2 regions of the Devosia sp. SL43 genome follow, and region 1 is predicted to be linked to the other one. Evidence: predicted binding sites of a transcription regulator. Region 1 holds the regulator's gene; the other holds the start of a gene.

Evidence for each region. Region 1 encodes LexA, which represses DNA repair genes until DNA is damaged. Its sites were predicted from a motif close to TGTTCNNNNTGTGTTCNG; they were not measured.
Region 2: a site for LexA is predicted at 2,328-2,345, ahead of IM737_RS08180 (putative DNA modification/repair radical SAM protein). Genes of this name have one in related genera too.

Annotation. Positions count from the first base shown of each region.
Region 1 covers NZ_CP063401.1:539,138-546,803, reverse strand. The annotation lists gene IM737_RS02695 (APH(3') family aminoglycoside O-phosphotransferase) at 1-303, opposite strand, end outside; gene IM737_RS02690 (DUF4037 domain-containing protein) at 318-1,394, opposite strand; gene IM737_RS02685 (NADH:ubiquinone oxidoreductase subunit NDUFA12) at 1,587-1,970, shown strand; gene IM737_RS02680 (DUF2155 domain-containing protein) at 1,981-2,409, shown strand; gene lexA (transcriptional repressor LexA) at 2,454-3,167, opposite strand; gene IM737_RS20915 (molybdopterin molybdotransferase MoeA) at 3,272-4,474, opposite strand; gene moaC (cyclic pyranopterin monophosphate synthase MoaC) at 4,471-4,947, opposite strand; gene trpC (indole-3-glycerol phosphate synthase TrpC) at 4,947-5,759, opposite strand; gene trpD (anthranilate phosphoribosyltransferase) at 5,759-6,778, opposite strand; gene IM737_RS02645 (anthranilate synthase component II) at 6,775-7,374, opposite strand; gene trpE (anthranilate synthase component I) at 7,459-7,666, opposite strand, start outside.
Region 2 covers NZ_CP063401.1:1,659,859-1,667,524, reverse strand. The annotation lists gene IM737_RS08200 (mannosyltransferase family protein) at 1-132, opposite strand, end outside; gene IM737_RS08195 (hypothetical protein) at 165-752, shown strand; gene IM737_RS08190 (ring-cleaving dioxygenase) at 851-1,801, opposite strand; gene IM737_RS08185 (putative quinol monooxygenase) at 1,908-2,237, opposite strand; gene IM737_RS08180 (putative DNA modification/repair radical SAM protein) at 2,349-3,584, shown strand; gene IM737_RS08175 (UdgX family uracil-DNA binding protein) at 3,584-5,032, shown strand; tRNA gene IM737_RS08170 (tRNA-Met) at 5,113-5,189, shown strand; gene IM737_RS08165 (DeoR/GlpR family DNA-binding transcription regulator) at 5,319-6,101, opposite strand; gene IM737_RS08160 (L,D-transpeptidase family protein) at 6,286-7,068, shown strand; gene IM737_RS08155 (hypothetical protein) at 7,198-7,431, shown strand; gene IM737_RS08150 (FecR family protein) at 7,590-7,666, shown strand, end outside.

The DNA of each region.
Region 1 (7,666 bases):
GCTGCCGGGCAGGGCGCTCATCAGCAACCAGTGGCAGCCATCCGCATCAAAGGCCTCGCGAACACGGGGCGCCTTGATGGTCGTGGCGGTGGCCAGCCATTGCAGCCGGGCAATGTCGCCGGGCATCTCGCTCAGCAGGTGGATTGGTGCAATCTTGAGAAACACCCGATCGTCACCCTTGTCGGCGCGCCAGACGGTCGCATCGGAGCGGCCGAGCGTGACCTGATGCCAGGACCAGTCCGCCAGATGCGCCAGCCGGGCTGGCAACATAGGGGCGAGGCGAACGATGGAATCGGTCCCCATCAAACTATTTCCCCTCAAGAAGGGCCAAGCAGAGCATGCATCATCCGTTGTGCGCCGGCCGGGTCTTCGATCACAGGCGTCAGGTCCGTCACCTGGTCCAATGAGCCGACAATGGGGAGGGCTTTGAGGAAGGGATCCTCGATTGGTCTTGCCGTCGCCGCGCCGATCTCGTCCACGTTGATCGTCGCGAAGGGACGCTCGTGATACGGCCCAATGACCGGCTCAAACACATCACCGATGCCGTCGGCCCGCTGGCGGTTCGCCAAGGCGAGGTAAGCGGCGGCCAGGGCCTCGCCGCGCTCCTGCCAGTCGGGCGCCACCAGGACGCGTTCCAGCAGGGGCGACAGGGTCGTCGCAATGGGCAGCCTGGCGAATGCGCTGCCAAACCATTTGGGGTAGGGCGCATAGCGACGATCAAGCAGAAAGCCCATGCGCATCACATCACGCACCAGGCGGGCCGCGATGACGCGGGAGCCGATTTCATCTCCCACCATGCCCGTGCGGCCCACGAAGGCCTGCTCTTCGCCGATGCGGCGCCACTGGCAGGCGATCTTGTACAGCCAGATGTCGCGGGGAAAGTAGGACAGGGCCGAACGGACCTTGCCGAGGCGGTCGCCATCGTCATGAAAGACGGCACCCGCCGTGAAGCCGAGAAGGCGTTGCTCGGACAGGCCGAGCCATTGCAGCGGCGTGATCGAATCCACGGACTCAAGGGCCAGACCCCCGGCAAGGCGCGCCTCGATGGTGTGAATTTCGAGGCCGTGCTCTACCGCGCCTGCGGCCCAGCGTCCGCTGGCCGCGGGATGGGGCCGACTGCGCCATTGGATCGGCTCGCCCATAAACTGCCTGGGCGCCTCGGTGGTGAAAGCATCGACCAAGCGATGGGCATGCACATCGAAGTCATCCTGCGAGAGGAAGAGATGCACCCGGGCGCCCCAATTGTGGTCCTGTGACATCTCGTCGTCAAAGCCGAGGAGCTCTGAACCGTAGCCGATCAGCGCGGCCGCATGCTGGAGGTTAGGGGCAGCTGCGTCGAGCCATGGGCAGACGACATCGACGTAGAAGTGGCGCGACAGCTCGATACCCTGCATCATTGCCTCCCAGGTGCGTGTTGCCTTGTCGCAGACTTGACCGTACCGGCCAAGGTCATGGGGCGACTGAGATTGCAGGCATGATTTCCGGATCACACCATCCCGGCGGCCCTATGCTGACGGGAGCGACCATGCTAAACCGCCTCAACTCGAATATCTCGACGGCGGAATCGACAATTGGCCAAATCCGGTATCACCCAGTTCCTCACTGAAATCTTCTCCTGGTGGAGCGGGCAGACCTGGGGGACGCGGCTGTGGATCTGGCGCTTCGGCGACTATGTCGGCAGCGACGAGTTCGGCAACAAATACTACCAGGATCGCAAGGCCGACCGGCGCTATGTGACCTATGCCGGCTATGCCGATGCCTCGACCATTGGCGCGGGCTGGCACGGCTGGATGCACCACCGCACGGACGTCGTTCCCAGCCAGGCCAAGTATGTCGCCAAGGCTTGGGAAAAGCCGCATGAGGCCAACTTGACCGGTACGGCCGCCGCCTATCGCCCGGAAGGCAGCCTGCTCAAATCCGGCGAGCGCCCGCGCGTGACCGGCGATTACGACGCCTGGTCGCCGGAATAAGGACGGCGCCTTGCGCCGCATCGCCCCGTTTTCAATGCTGAAGGGCCTGGCGCTGTCGGCAGCGCTGGCGGTGTCTGGCCTTGTCGTTCCCATTATGGCGCAGCCGATCGCCAACCCGGTGGCGACCTTTGCCGGCCTCGACAAGATCACCGGCCGCATCACCCGCTTCGATGTCTATATCGATGAGACGGTGCTGTTCGGCGCGCTCGAGATCACGCCACGGGCCTGCTACAGCCGCCCGCCAACCGAGACCCAGCGTGTGTCGGCCTTTCTTGAAGTCGACCAGCGCAGCCTGACCGGCACATCCAGGCGCATCTTCACCGGCTGGATGTTCGCCGACAGCCCGGCGCTGAATGCGGTCGACCATGCCGTCTATGATGTGTGGCTGATCGAGTGCAAGGTCAGTTCAGACGTGCCGCCACCGGATGCGCGGGACTAGGCAAACAAAAAGGCCACGCTGGTGCGTGGCCTTGCCTTTCTACATCAATATTTGCGCAGCAACCCGACCAGCCGACCCTGGACCTTGACCCGATCAGGCGGGAAGATGCGGGTTTCGTAGGCCGGGTTGGCGGCTTCGAGGGCAACCGTATTGCCCTTGCGGCGCAGGCGCTTGAGGGTGGCTTCCTCATCATCCACGAGAGCGACGATGATCTCGCCGGTCGAGGCAGCGTCCTGCTTCTTGATGAGCACGGTGTCGCCATCGAAGATGCCGGCGTCGATCATCGAGTCGCCGCGCACTTCGAGCGCATAATGTTCGCCTGATCCCAGCATTTCGGGTGGGACCATGATGGTGTGCGAATGGGTCTGGATGGCCTCGATCGGCGTACCGGCCGCGATGCGGCCCATGACCGGAATGGCGATCGGACGGGCATAGTCGTCCATGGATGTCACGCGGGATGGCGGTGACGCCACCTTGCCCAGATTGCCTTCGATCACCGATGGCTCGAAGCGCGCCTTGCGGCCGCCGAGCGACGGGTTCATCGAGTCCGGCAGCTTCACCACTTCGAGGGCTCGCGCCCGATTGGGCAGGCGTCGGATGAAGCCGCGTTCTTCCAGCGCCGTGATAAGCCGGTGAATGCCCGACTTGGACGCCAGATCGAGCGCATCCTTCATCTCGTCGAACGATGGCGGGATGCCGCTTTCCTTCATCCGTTCGTGGATGAACATCAGCAGCTCGTGTTGTTTGCGCGTTAGCATGGGCCCCTCGGGGAGAGAATCGGAACGTAGGCAGAACAGTTATACTTGTTCTAGTTATGTTCTGCAATATCCCAAGAAACACCGCGTAGTAGATGCCGCCGATATCAGAAGGCGTCGATGGGGCGGGCTTCGACGATCGTTCCGGCGGCCTGGCCGGGATCGTTTTCCGGCTGGACGATCAGCATGTCGGCATGGGCTAGGGACGAGGTGTGGCCGCTATCGGTCTGGGAGATGGGCTGCAGCTCGGGGCCCGAGGGCGTGTGGACGAGCTGGGCGCGCATGAAGTGGCGGCGGGCGGTGTTGGGCGGCGTCGGGCTGGCCAGCGGCAACTGCCAGGCTTGCGGTTCGGCATGGCCCAGCCAGTGCCGCAAAGCCGGCTTGATGAAGACATGGGCGGTGACAAGGGCCGAGACGGGATTGCCCGGCAGGCCGAAGATCAGCGTCTTGCCGCGGGTGCCGAACATCAGCGGTTTGCCCGGGCGCATGTTGATGCGCCAGAAATCGACGCCGACTCCCAGTTCGACGAGCAGCTGCTGGACGATGTCGTGATCGCCGACGCTGGCGCCACCGGTGGTGATGACGATGTCGGGCTCGGTGGCGAAGATGGCGGTCAACTTGGCGCGGAGGTGATCGCGGTCGTCGCGGGCAATGCCATGGTCGACGATCTCTTCCGCATAGGGGGCGAGGAGCGGCGCGAGGCCGATGCTGTTGGAGGCGACGATCTGGTCGGGGCCGAGGGGGGAGCCGGGGAGCACGAGTTCGTCGCCGGTGGCCAGGATGGCGATGCGCGGCCGCCGGGCGACGGTGAGGTGGGCGGCATTGGCGGCGGCGGCCACGGCGATCTGCATGGGGGTGAGGCGGGTGCCGGCAGCGAGCAGTTCCTGACCGGTAGCGAAGTCGTTACCCCTAGGGCGGACGCTGTGGCCAAGGCGGGCAGGGGCGGTGAAGCTGACGAAGCCGTCGGCGGCGCGGGCTTCTTCCTGCATGATCACGGTATCGGAGCCGGTTGGCAGCGGCGCGCCGGTGAAGATGCGGACGGCCAGGCCGGGCTCGACGGTGCCCTCGAAGCCCATGCCGGCTTGCGAGGTGCCGATGACGGCGAGGCGGTGCCCGTCCACCACATCGGCGGCGCGCATGGCGTAGCCGTCCATGGCGCTGGCATTGAAGGGGGGCTGGTCGTGGGTGGCTATGACGGGCTCGAGCAGGACGCGGCCGATGGCTTCGGTCAGCGGTACTGTCTCCGCCTGCGACGTCGGCACTCGGTCAAGAATGGCGGCGATGGCGTCGTCGACCGGGAGCAGGCTCATGCGCGGACGAAGTCGCCAGACTTGCCGCCGGATTTTTCCAGCAGGCAGATGTCGGTCACCACCATGGCGCGGTCGATGGCCTTGGCCATGTCGTAGAGCGTGAGCGCAGCCGTGGAGGCAGCGACGAGCGCTTCCATCTCGACGCCGGTCTGGCCTGTGGTTTCGGCGGTGGCGTGTATCAGGATCGCCTCGGTGCCATCCGCTTCGATCTCGACGCTGACCTTGGTCAGGGGGATGGGATGGCAGAGCGGGATCAGGTCGGATGTCTTCTTGGCGGCCATGATGCCGGCGATGCGGGCCACAGCAAGAGCGTCGCCCTTCTTGAGGCCGCCGGCCATGATGGTGGCGACGGTTTCGGGCCGGGCGACGATGCGGGCCTGGGCCACCGCGCGGCGACGCGTAACCGCCTTGTCACCGATATCGACGATATGGGCTTCGCCCTTGGCGTTGAGATGGGTCAGGCCTGCGGCCATCAGCGGACGGCCTGCGGGGCGCCCATCAACAGGGCGCGGGTAGCGGCTGTGACGTCCTCCTGGCGCATCAGGCTTTCGCCGACGAGGAAGGTGCCGATGCCGGCGCGCTGGTCGAGCATCACGACATGGTCATGATTGACGATGCCGCTCTCGCTGACCAGCAGCGTGCTTTTCGGCACGCCTATGGCCAGGTTCACCGAGGTTTCGAGCGTGGTCTCGAAGGTGCGCAGGTTGCGGTTGTTGATGCCGATGAACTCCGCGCCAAGCGCCACGGCGCGATCGAGCTCGGTTTGGTCGTGCACTTCGACCAGCGCGTCCATCTTCCACTCTTCGGCGGCGTCGAGCAGGTAGCGGGCGACGTCGTCACCCACGGCAGCGAGAATGATAAGGATGCAGTCTGCGCCCCAGGCGCGGGCTTCGGCGACCTGGTAGGTCTCGAAGAGGAAGTCCTTGCGCAGCACGGGGAGCTGAGTGGCAGCGCGGGCCTCGATCAGATAGCTGGGCGAGCCCTGGAAGCTGGGGCGATCGGTGAGCACGGAGAGGCAGGCGGCGCCTGCCAGTTCGTAGGACCGGGCAATCTCGGACGGATTGAAATCGGCGCGGATCAGGCCCTTGGACGGGCTTGCCTTCTTCACCTCGGCGATCAGGGCATATTTGCCCTGGGCGCGCTTGGCCTTGATGGCTTTGACGAAGCCCCGCGTCGGCGGCTGATCATGCGCCTGCGCCACCACTTCGGCCCAGGGGCGCATGGATTTGGCGGCGGCGATTTCCTCGCGCTTATAGGCTTCGATCTGCTTGAGGATGTCGGTCATCAATCTCGTCCGTTGGATACCGCCACGAGGTGGGCGAGGGTCTGCTTGGCCTTGCCTGAATCAATGGCGGCGCGCGCCAGGGCAATGCCGGTGTCTATGGTGTCTACACGGTCCGCCACGAACAAGGCTGCGGCGCTGTTGAGCAGGACGATATCACGGTAGGCGCCGGGCGCACCATCGAGCAGGGCCGTCAGGGCCAGCGCATTGTCGGCCGGATCGCCGCCGCGCAGGTCGTCGAGCGTGGCGCGGGGCAGGCCGAACTGCTCGGGGCTGATCTCGAACGTGGTGAGGCTCCCGCCCGCGATCTGGGCAACATGCGTCGGCCCTGTCGTGGTAATTTCGTCAAGGCCATCACTGCCATGGACAACCCAGGCTTTGACGGCCCGGTTGGCCAGCAAGGCCGCGGCCACGGGCTCGACCCATTGTTCGTCATAGACGCCGAGCAGGTAGCGGCGGACGCCGGCCGGGTTGGATTGTGGACCAAGCAGGTTGAACAGTGTGCGCGTGCCCATTTCGGCGCGTGACGGGCCGACATGCTTCATCGCCGGGTGGTGACTGGGCGCGAACATGAAGCCGATGCTGGCCTTGTCGATCGAGGCGCCTATCTGCTCCGGGGTCAGGTCGAGCTTGACGCCAAGCGCTTCCAGCACCTGCGATGCGCCAGATTTGGACGACAAGGCGCGATTGCCATGCTTGGCCACGGGAACGCCCGATGCGGCAACCACGATGGCGCTGGCGGTGGATATATTGAGCGTGCCGGCACCATCGCCGCCGGTGCCGACGATGTCGATGGCGTGTTCGGGGGCCGAAACCGGGACCATCTGCTCGCGCAGGATCGAGACGGCCGCAGCGATCTCGACCACAGTCTCGCCCTTGACGCGCATACCCATCAGGAAGGCGCCGATCTGGCTGGGCGTTGCTTCGCCCGCCATGATGACGCGCATGACGCCGCGCATTTCCTCGCCGGTCAGGTCGCGGCGGTCGGCGATCTTGTGGAGGGCTGCCTTGATATCCATCACGCTGCTCGCTTCTGGTTGAAGTCGCGGGCGAGGTTCAGGAAGTTCTGCAGCAGGGCATGGCCGTTTTCGCTGGCAATGCTTTCGGGGTGGAACTGCACGCCGTGGACTGGCAGCGTCTTGTGCTGCATGCCCATGATCAGGCCGTCAGCGGTTGTGGCCGTGACTTCGAGCGTCGCGGGCAGGGTGTCCTGCTTGACGATCAGCGAGTGATAGCGTGTCGCTTCGAAATCGTTGTTGAGGCCGCGGAACAGGCCCTTGCCGGTATGGTGGATCTTGCTGGTCTTGCCATGCACCAGGTGCGGCGCGCGGATCACGTCGCCGCCCATGGCCTGACCGATGGCCTGGTGGCCGAGGCAGACCCCCAGGATCGGTGTGGTGGAGGCGAAGCGCTCGATGAGTGCCAGGCAGATGCCGGCCTCATTCGGCGTGCAGGGACCGGGCGACAGCACGATGGCGTCGGGCGCCATGGCCGCGACTTCGTCGAGGGTGATCTTGTCGTTGCGGTGCACCGTGATATCGGCGCCGAGTTCGCCCAGGAAGTGGACGAGATTGTAGGTAAAGCTGTCGTAGTTATCGATGACGAGCGTGCGGGTCATTTGGTGGCTCCAGCGCGGCTGTGGGAAACGGGTTCAGTGCTCAGAACCAGTTCCGCCATCGATGTTGAAACACTGGCTGCGCCATCATTGCCCGATCCTCGCCTCGCCGGCATAGCGTAGCGCTTCCTCGGCGGCGCTGAAAAGGGCGCGGGCCTTGTTTTCGCATTCCATCTGCTCGAGTTCAGGCACGCTGTCGGCAACGATGCCGGCGCCGGACTGCACATAGAGCTTGCCGTCCTTGAGGATGGCGGTGCGCAGCACGATGCAGGTATCCATGGTGCCGTCGGCGCCG
Region 2 (7,666 bases), 1.1 Mb from region 1:
GAGGCCGGAATGCCCGGCTGTATTGGCAAACACTGCGTAGCGGAGAGCCAGGCCAGCGAGGGCCAGGAGAACGACGGCACCCGCGCCGATTAGGCGGCGCGATGTCGCTCGGGTCAGAACCGCATAGTCCACGAACCGCGTCGCCTCAGGTCGGTGGCGAGGTCGTGGTCGGTACGGCCGTAGTTGTGGGTAATGCTGTCGTGGTTGGTACGGCAGTCGTGGTTGGTACCGCAGTCGTGGTTGGCACGGCCGTGGTGGTAGGAACGACGGTAGTTGTAGGCGTGACCGTCGATGTGGGTGTTACGGTAGACGTCGGCGTGACCGTGGATGTCGGTGCAACCGTACTGGTCGGGGTCGTCGTGGTCGTTGGTGTTGCCGTCGTGGCCGGGATGTCCCTAGACGGGCTACCTCCGCCAGTGCCTGAAAGCGACTCCAGGCCAGTAGGGATGTTGTTCGGAAGGCACTCGACCGCGTGCGTTTCGGGATCCGAAATCATCAGCTCAAGGCACTCGAAGAAATGGCGAACTTCGCGGCGGACATTTTCAATTGCCGTTGCCGGAACAACAATAACGGCGGCAATCAAAACGGCTGCTGAGGTGATGCTGACGGCTTTCGCCATTGTGCCAAAGCGACGCCTGCGCGCGGCGGGTACTTGCGTACTCATCACACAAACTCCTACACGAAGTTCCCAATGGGACTTCTACCTGCCGCAGTTACAAACAATCACATCCAAGACTTTGTATCAACACTAAATTAACTCATTCGCAGTCATGCGACGAAGTTGGTAAAAATAACGGATCGACTACACAGATATGGCAGGGCGCTCGACTATGAGCGCCCTGCATTGCGTTCAAACCAGCGGCTTCAAGCCCGCTTCGATGCTGGCGCGGCGCCCTTCGAGGAAAGGGGGCAAAGCCAGGCTTTCCCCAAGCGTTTCCATCGGCTCGTCGGCTGCGAAGCCGGGGACGTCGGTGGCGAGTTCGAACAGGATGCCATTGGGCTCGCGGAAGTAGAGCGAGGTGAAATAGAAGCGCTCCACTTCGCCGCTCGAGCGGATGCCGGCCTTGGTCACCCGTTCGATCCACTGACGCAGGGTATCCTGATCGGGCGTGCGGAAGGCGACGTGGTGGACGCCGCCTGCACCCGGACGCGCCGGGGGCAGGTTCGGATCGACCGCCACATGCAGTTCGGCTGCCGGGCCGCCTGGGCCCATTTCGAAGACATGGGTCTCGGGCGTGTGGCTGGTCATGGCATATTGGCGAACCTTGCGCATGTTCATCACCTGCGTCAGCACGGCCTCGGTGCGATCGAGCCGCGGCACCGACAGAGTGATCGGGCCCAGCCCGATGATCTGCCGTTCTGAGGGCACGGGCGATTTGGCCCAGGGCACGACCGTGTTGGCGGCATCGATCACCATGCGAAAGCGCTGACCCTCAAAGTCCTCGAAATCGAGCGAGAGGTGGCCGTTGCGTTCCTTGATGGCCGACGTGCCGACATTGTGGCTCTGCAGATGGGTCTTCCACCAGTTGAGGCTGTCCTCGCTATCGACACGCAGACCGGTGCGACCCACCGTGTGATTGCCACGCGTTTCGCGCGGTGCGTCGAAGTCGAAGAAGGTCAGGTCAGCGCCCGGCGAGGCTACGCCGTCCCCGTAGAACAGGTGATAGGCGGTGGTGTCGTCCTGGTTGACCGTCTTCTTGATCAGCCGCATGCCCAGGGTCTGGGTGTAGAAGGCGAGGTTCTTCTTGGCTTCTGCGGTCACTGCCGTGAGGTGATGGATGCCTCCGAGTTCGAGCGTCATTTTATGTCTCCTGTAGCGGCGCGGGTTGTTACGCACCGTGTTGAGCAAGATGTAGACAACGCCATCACGTTTGAGGAGCAGGCCAATCGCGACGGACTGATGTCGATTATCGAACGGCGAGCGGCGTCAGGAATGTCAGGACCGAGTTCGGTTCGACGATCAGCTCGCGCAACCGGGCATTGAAGACGGCGCCATAGTCGGCAGAGATGTGGGCTTTGAAGGCGGACTTGTCGCGATAGATTTCGTAGACGACGAACTTGGCGCTGTCGTCCAGCCTCCGGAAGCAATCGAAGGCGATGTTGCCGGGCTCCTGTCGCACTTTGGTTGCGAGGCCGGCGAGAAGTTCGGCCACTGCCTCGCCCTGTAGTGGACGGGCGGTAAATTCGGCGATCAAGGATATTGGGCCCTCGCCCGGCAGATCGTTCAGAATGTCCATCGGTAAAACTCCTCCCGCTATATCGATCACAAAACCACGACACCTGTCATTTTGATATGCGCCGACTCCAGGTTTTGCGCTATCCCTTTCATGAACATAAAGGGAACAACAATGGCCGCGCTCACCCTACGCCGCAAGCTCGCCATTCTGTCGGATGCGGCTAAATATGATGCATCCTGCGCGTCCAGTGGCTCGGAGAAACGTAATAGCGCCGGTACCGGCGGCATCGGCTCGACCGAGGGCAGCGGCATTTGCCACTCCTATGCGCCGGATGGACGGTGCATCAGCCTGCTCAAAATCCTGCTGACCAATTTCTGCGTCTATGACTGCATCTATTGCGTCAACCGGTCGTCGTCCAACGTGGTGCGGGCACGGTTCAGCGTGGAGGAAGTGGTCAAGCTCACCCTCGATTTCTACAAGCGCAATTATATCGAGGGCCTGTTTCTGTCGTCGGGCATCATCCGCTCGCCAGACTATACGATGGAGGAACTGGTTCGCGTGGCGCGCAGCCTGCGCGAAGATCACCTCTTTGCCGGCTATATCCACCTCAAAGTGATCCCCAACGCTGCGCCCGAATTGCTGGCGGAAGCAGGGCGCTGGGCCGACCGGCTCTCGACCAATATCGAAATGCCGACCGATATTGGCCTCGAAACGCTGGCGCCGGAAAAGAAGCCGAGCGAAATCCGTACCGCCATGGCGCGGGTGCGCGGCAAGCTCGACGAAGCGGGGCCCGACAAGAAGGCCAAGGCCAAGCCGGCCAAGTTTGCACCGGCGGGGCAATCGACGCAGATGATCATCGGGGCCGATGCGGCCGACGATGGCGCTGTTCTCCACCGGGCGGCAGGGCTCTACTCGGGCTACAAACTGCGGCGGGTGTATTATTCGGCCTTCTCGCCCATTCCCGACAGCAGTTCCCGCCTGCCGCTCAAGCCGCCGCCGCTGATGCGGGAGCATCGGCTCTATCAAGCCGACTGGCTCATCCGTTTCTATGGCTTCGACGTGCCCGAAGTCATGTCGGGCGGGGAAGGCGGGCTGCTCGATCTCGGCATCGACCCAAAACTGGCCTGGGCGCTGAAGAACCGGGCGCGGTTTCCGGTGAACGTCAATCGGGCCGATCGGGAGATGCTGCTGCGCGTGCCGGGGCTGGGGACGCGAAGCATCGATCGCATTATCGCGACGCGCCGGCACCACAGCCTGGGGCTGGACGATGTGGCCCGGATTGCCGGCTCGATCGACAAGGTTCGCCCCTTCATCGAAGCCGTGGACTGGACGCCGGGCGGGTTGACAGATGACCAGCGGTTGCGGGCCAGGCTGACGCCCCAGCCCGAGCAACTGAGCCTGTTCTAGTGCATACGGTCCGCCTGCAGGCGCTCAACGACTTCGCCGAGTGGCGGAACATAGCACGACAGTTGTTGGCGGCGGGTGTGCCGCCCGACCAGGTGGACTGGCTGGAGCCCGGAGCCGCAGGCGGCTTGTTTGGCGATGTGGCCCTGGTGCAGGGAGATCGTCCGGTCGGTGCCGTGCCGCCCGCCTTCATCGAACTGGCGCAGCAGGCGATCAATCATTCCGAGCCTGAGCGGTTCGGACTGCTCTACCGCTTCCTCTGGCGATTACTGGGTGATCGCGGGCTGATCGAAACGGCTTCCGATTCTGATCTGGTGCGACTGACCCGCATGGCCAGCGCCGTCCGCCGCGACAGCCACAAGATGAAGGCCTTCGTGCGCTTCAAGGCGATCGTGGATGACAGTGGCCTCGAGCGCTACGCCGCCTGGTTCGAGCCCGAACACTATACGCTGGAGGCGACGGCGCCATTCTTCGCGCGGCGCTTCGATGGCATGATCTGGGCCATCGTCACGCCCTATCGCAGCGCCTATTGGGATGGCGAGAGTCTCGCCTTCGGGCCAGGCGGATACAAATCCGACGTGCCGCAGGACGATGCGGTTGAGGCCGACTGGAAGACCTATTTCGGTTCGATCTTCAATCCGGCCCGGCTCAAGGTCGCGATGATGAAGTCGGAAATGCCGATGAAATACTGGCGCAACCTGCCCGAGGCCGAACTCATTGCTCCCCTGATCCGCGGGGCACGAGAGATGGAGGCCGAAATGATCGAACGGGTGGCCACACAACCACCTTCCCGCCATCTGCGGCAGCAGGTCCGTGATGCTGAAGCGGTTGAACAGACTAGCGAAATTTCCAGTTTGCGCGACGCCCGTGCTGCCGTGCTGGGTTGCCAGCGTTGCCCGCTCTACGAGCACGCCACGCAGGCCGTATTCGGCGAAGGGCCGGAGCAGGCTGACGTCATGTTCGTCGGCGAGCAGCCGGGCGATCAGGAGGATCTGGCTGGTAAGCCGTTTGTAGGACCGGCCGGCAAAGTGCTGGATGCGGCTGTACAGAAAGTGGGCATCGATCGCTCCCGTGTCTATGTCACCAACGCCGTCAAACACTTCAAGTTCGAGCCGCGCGGCAAGCGCCGCATTCACCAGCGCCCCGATGGTGGCGAGGTGCAAGCCTGCAAATTCTGGCTCGATCTGGAGATTGGTTTCGTCAAACCCAGGGTGATCGTCGCGCTGGGCGCTACGGCAGCGCAAAGCCTGCTTGGCAAGACCGACACTATCAGCAAGCTGCGCGGCAGGCCAATGACCTTGGACGACGGCACTTTGCTGTTCGTGACCAACCACCCCTCCTACCTGCTGCGCATTCCCGATGCCGAGGGTAAGGCGCGCGAGCAGGCCAAATTCGAGGCTGACCTGGCGCTGGTGCGCGACGCCATTGCGGGCTTGCGCTCAAAGCATTGATCGGGCCGGGGTAGCGGCTTGACAGGCGAACGTGCTAAAACTAGTAAGTGCGTCGCCGGGGAAACCCGCGCGCTCCTTGAAGCGGAGTAGCTCAGTTGGTTAGAGCAGCGGAATCATAATCCGTGTGTCCCCAGTTCAAATCTGGGCTTCGCTACCAATAAAAACCCCCGGGAAACCGGGGGTTTTTTGTTTCTGGGGCTGGTGGGAACCTTGCGGGCTGTTTCTGCGCCGATCGTTTGGCTGCCGCGCTTTCAGAAATGCTCCCCTTGTTGGCTTTGTGACAGGCTTAAGTGAAACGGAGTGATACCGGATTCGTCTCGATCAGGTTCACCCCGGCCTCGCGACAGATGGTCTTGATCGAGGGCAGGGGGCAGAGGTTGGTGATGAAGGTGTTGACCTGCGAGAGATGGGCAATCCGGACCGGTGCGGTGCGTTCGAATTTCGTTGAGTCCGAGACCAGAATGACGTTGCGGGCATTGGCAATGATCGCTTGCGCGACTTTCACTTCGCGGTAATCGAAATCGAGCAGGGCGCCATCGGCGTCAATAGCGGACGCGCCGATCACGGCATAGTCCACCTTGAACTGCTTGATGAAATCGACGGCAGCTTCTCCGACGATGCCGCCATCCGAGGCGCGGACGATGCCGCCCGATATGACCACCTCGAACTGCGGGTAGACCCGCATCTTGTTGGCAACATTGATGTTATTGGTGATCACCATCATACCTGCGTGATCGAGCAGGGCCTGGCCGACGGCCTCGGTGGTTGTGCCGATATTGATGAACAGCGACGAGTTGTTGGGGATCAGTCGGGCAGCAGCCCGGCCGATCGCATCTTTTTCACGCGCCGCAATCTGCCGGCGCGCCTCGTATTCCATATTCTCGATGCTGGATGGGAACACGGCTCCGCCATGGCTGCGCTTGAGCAAGCCCCGGTTGCAGATGTCATTGAGATCCTTGCGGATTGTCTGCGGAGAAACGCCGAACTCAAGCACAAGGTCGTTCACCGAGACACGGCCACGGAGCTTGGCAATCTCGACGATCTGCGCATGCCGTTCGTGGGTTTCCATCGATACAACCCTGGTTTCGCTCTTTGCAATGCTAGATCAAAACGAAAGTTATCGAAAGGGAAGGTCAGGCTTTGCCCTGTCATGGCGACCGAAACCTTTGGGTTTGCAACAGCACGGGGCCGGCCGGTCACCGACTGGTAACTCCTGCCTCCTATGGTTTCCTGAACCTCAACGGGATCGAACCATGTTTCAGCTCGCGCTCCGCGCTGCCGGCCTGCTTCTGATTGCAACGACCCTTGCCGCTTGCAGCCAGTTCGTCGGCGACAACCGCCACAATGTGCCGCTGCCCAAGGCCTTGGTCGATCGCATGGCGGAGATCGGCTCGTCACCATCGGAGCCGATGATGATCCGCGTCTACAAGCAGTCGTCCGAGCTGGAGGTGTGGAAGCGCACCGGCAGCGGCGACTACGTGCTGCTCAAGACGTACCCGATCTGCAAATGGTCGGGTGAACTCGGGCCCAAGGTGCGCGAGGGCGATTACCAGTCGCCGGAAGGCTTCTACGACGTGACGCCGGGCATGCTGAACCCCAAGTCATCATATTACCTCGCCTTCAATGTCGGCTTTCCCAACAAATTCGACCAGGCCCTGGCCCGTACTGGCAGCTATCTGATGGTGCATGGCGACTGCAAGTCGGTGGGGTGCTTTGCCATGACCGATGCCGGCATCAAGGAAATCTACGCGCTGGCCCGCGAAACCTTCAAGGGCGGCAATGCCTCGTTCCAGCTGCAGTTGCTACCGTTCCGGATGACCGAGGCGAACTTGACCATGAACGCCTCGAGCCCGCATGCCGCCTTCTGGCGCGACCTCAAGGCCGGCACCGATATCTTCGATGCCACCAAGCGCCCGCCGAGTTGGGATGTGTGCGAACGCCGCTACGTCTTCAACCGCAACGATCCGCGCACGGCGCCGCTGGATCCGTTCGGGCCATGCCCCGTGGGCAATTTCTCTACCATGGCCGGGTTGTAGCTGGCTTGAGGGCGGTCGTCGTTTGATCATAGCCGACCGGTCTGTGCAGCTGTTTCGTGCGGAACAGCCACAGCCAATGAGGCGCTCTACAACAGGATCATCGAAAACCGAGCAACTCAGGAGCTCCAAATGATCCGCACCGCACTCACCACCATCTTCGTTCTCGCTTTTGCCTCGGCAGCCCATGCCAACCAGCCAAATGTCACCCACCTGACACCGCAGCCCGCCGTCTTGATCGCCGATTGCGCCGATGCCGATGAGCATGGCGTGGTGTGCAAGGATTGGGTGGTAACTCGGGGACATGCCTACCTGCTGCCCCGCTATATTGCTCCCACTGCCACCGACGCCGTTGTGACCGCGTGAAGCGGCCAGACCGCACTGCGGAGTTTGATGCTATCGTCGTACTGCCGACAGCAAGTGCGGTCCTTTAGACGACCAGAATTGGACAGCATCGGACAGGTGTCCGATGCCCGATACGATCGCAAACTGCATTGATGGAGACGATACAAAGGGAGGTCTGAATGACTACTGCGCGGTATGGACGTCGCCGGACCATTGGTCGACGCCGTCTGCTGGCCCTGATGGGTCTGGGTGGTGC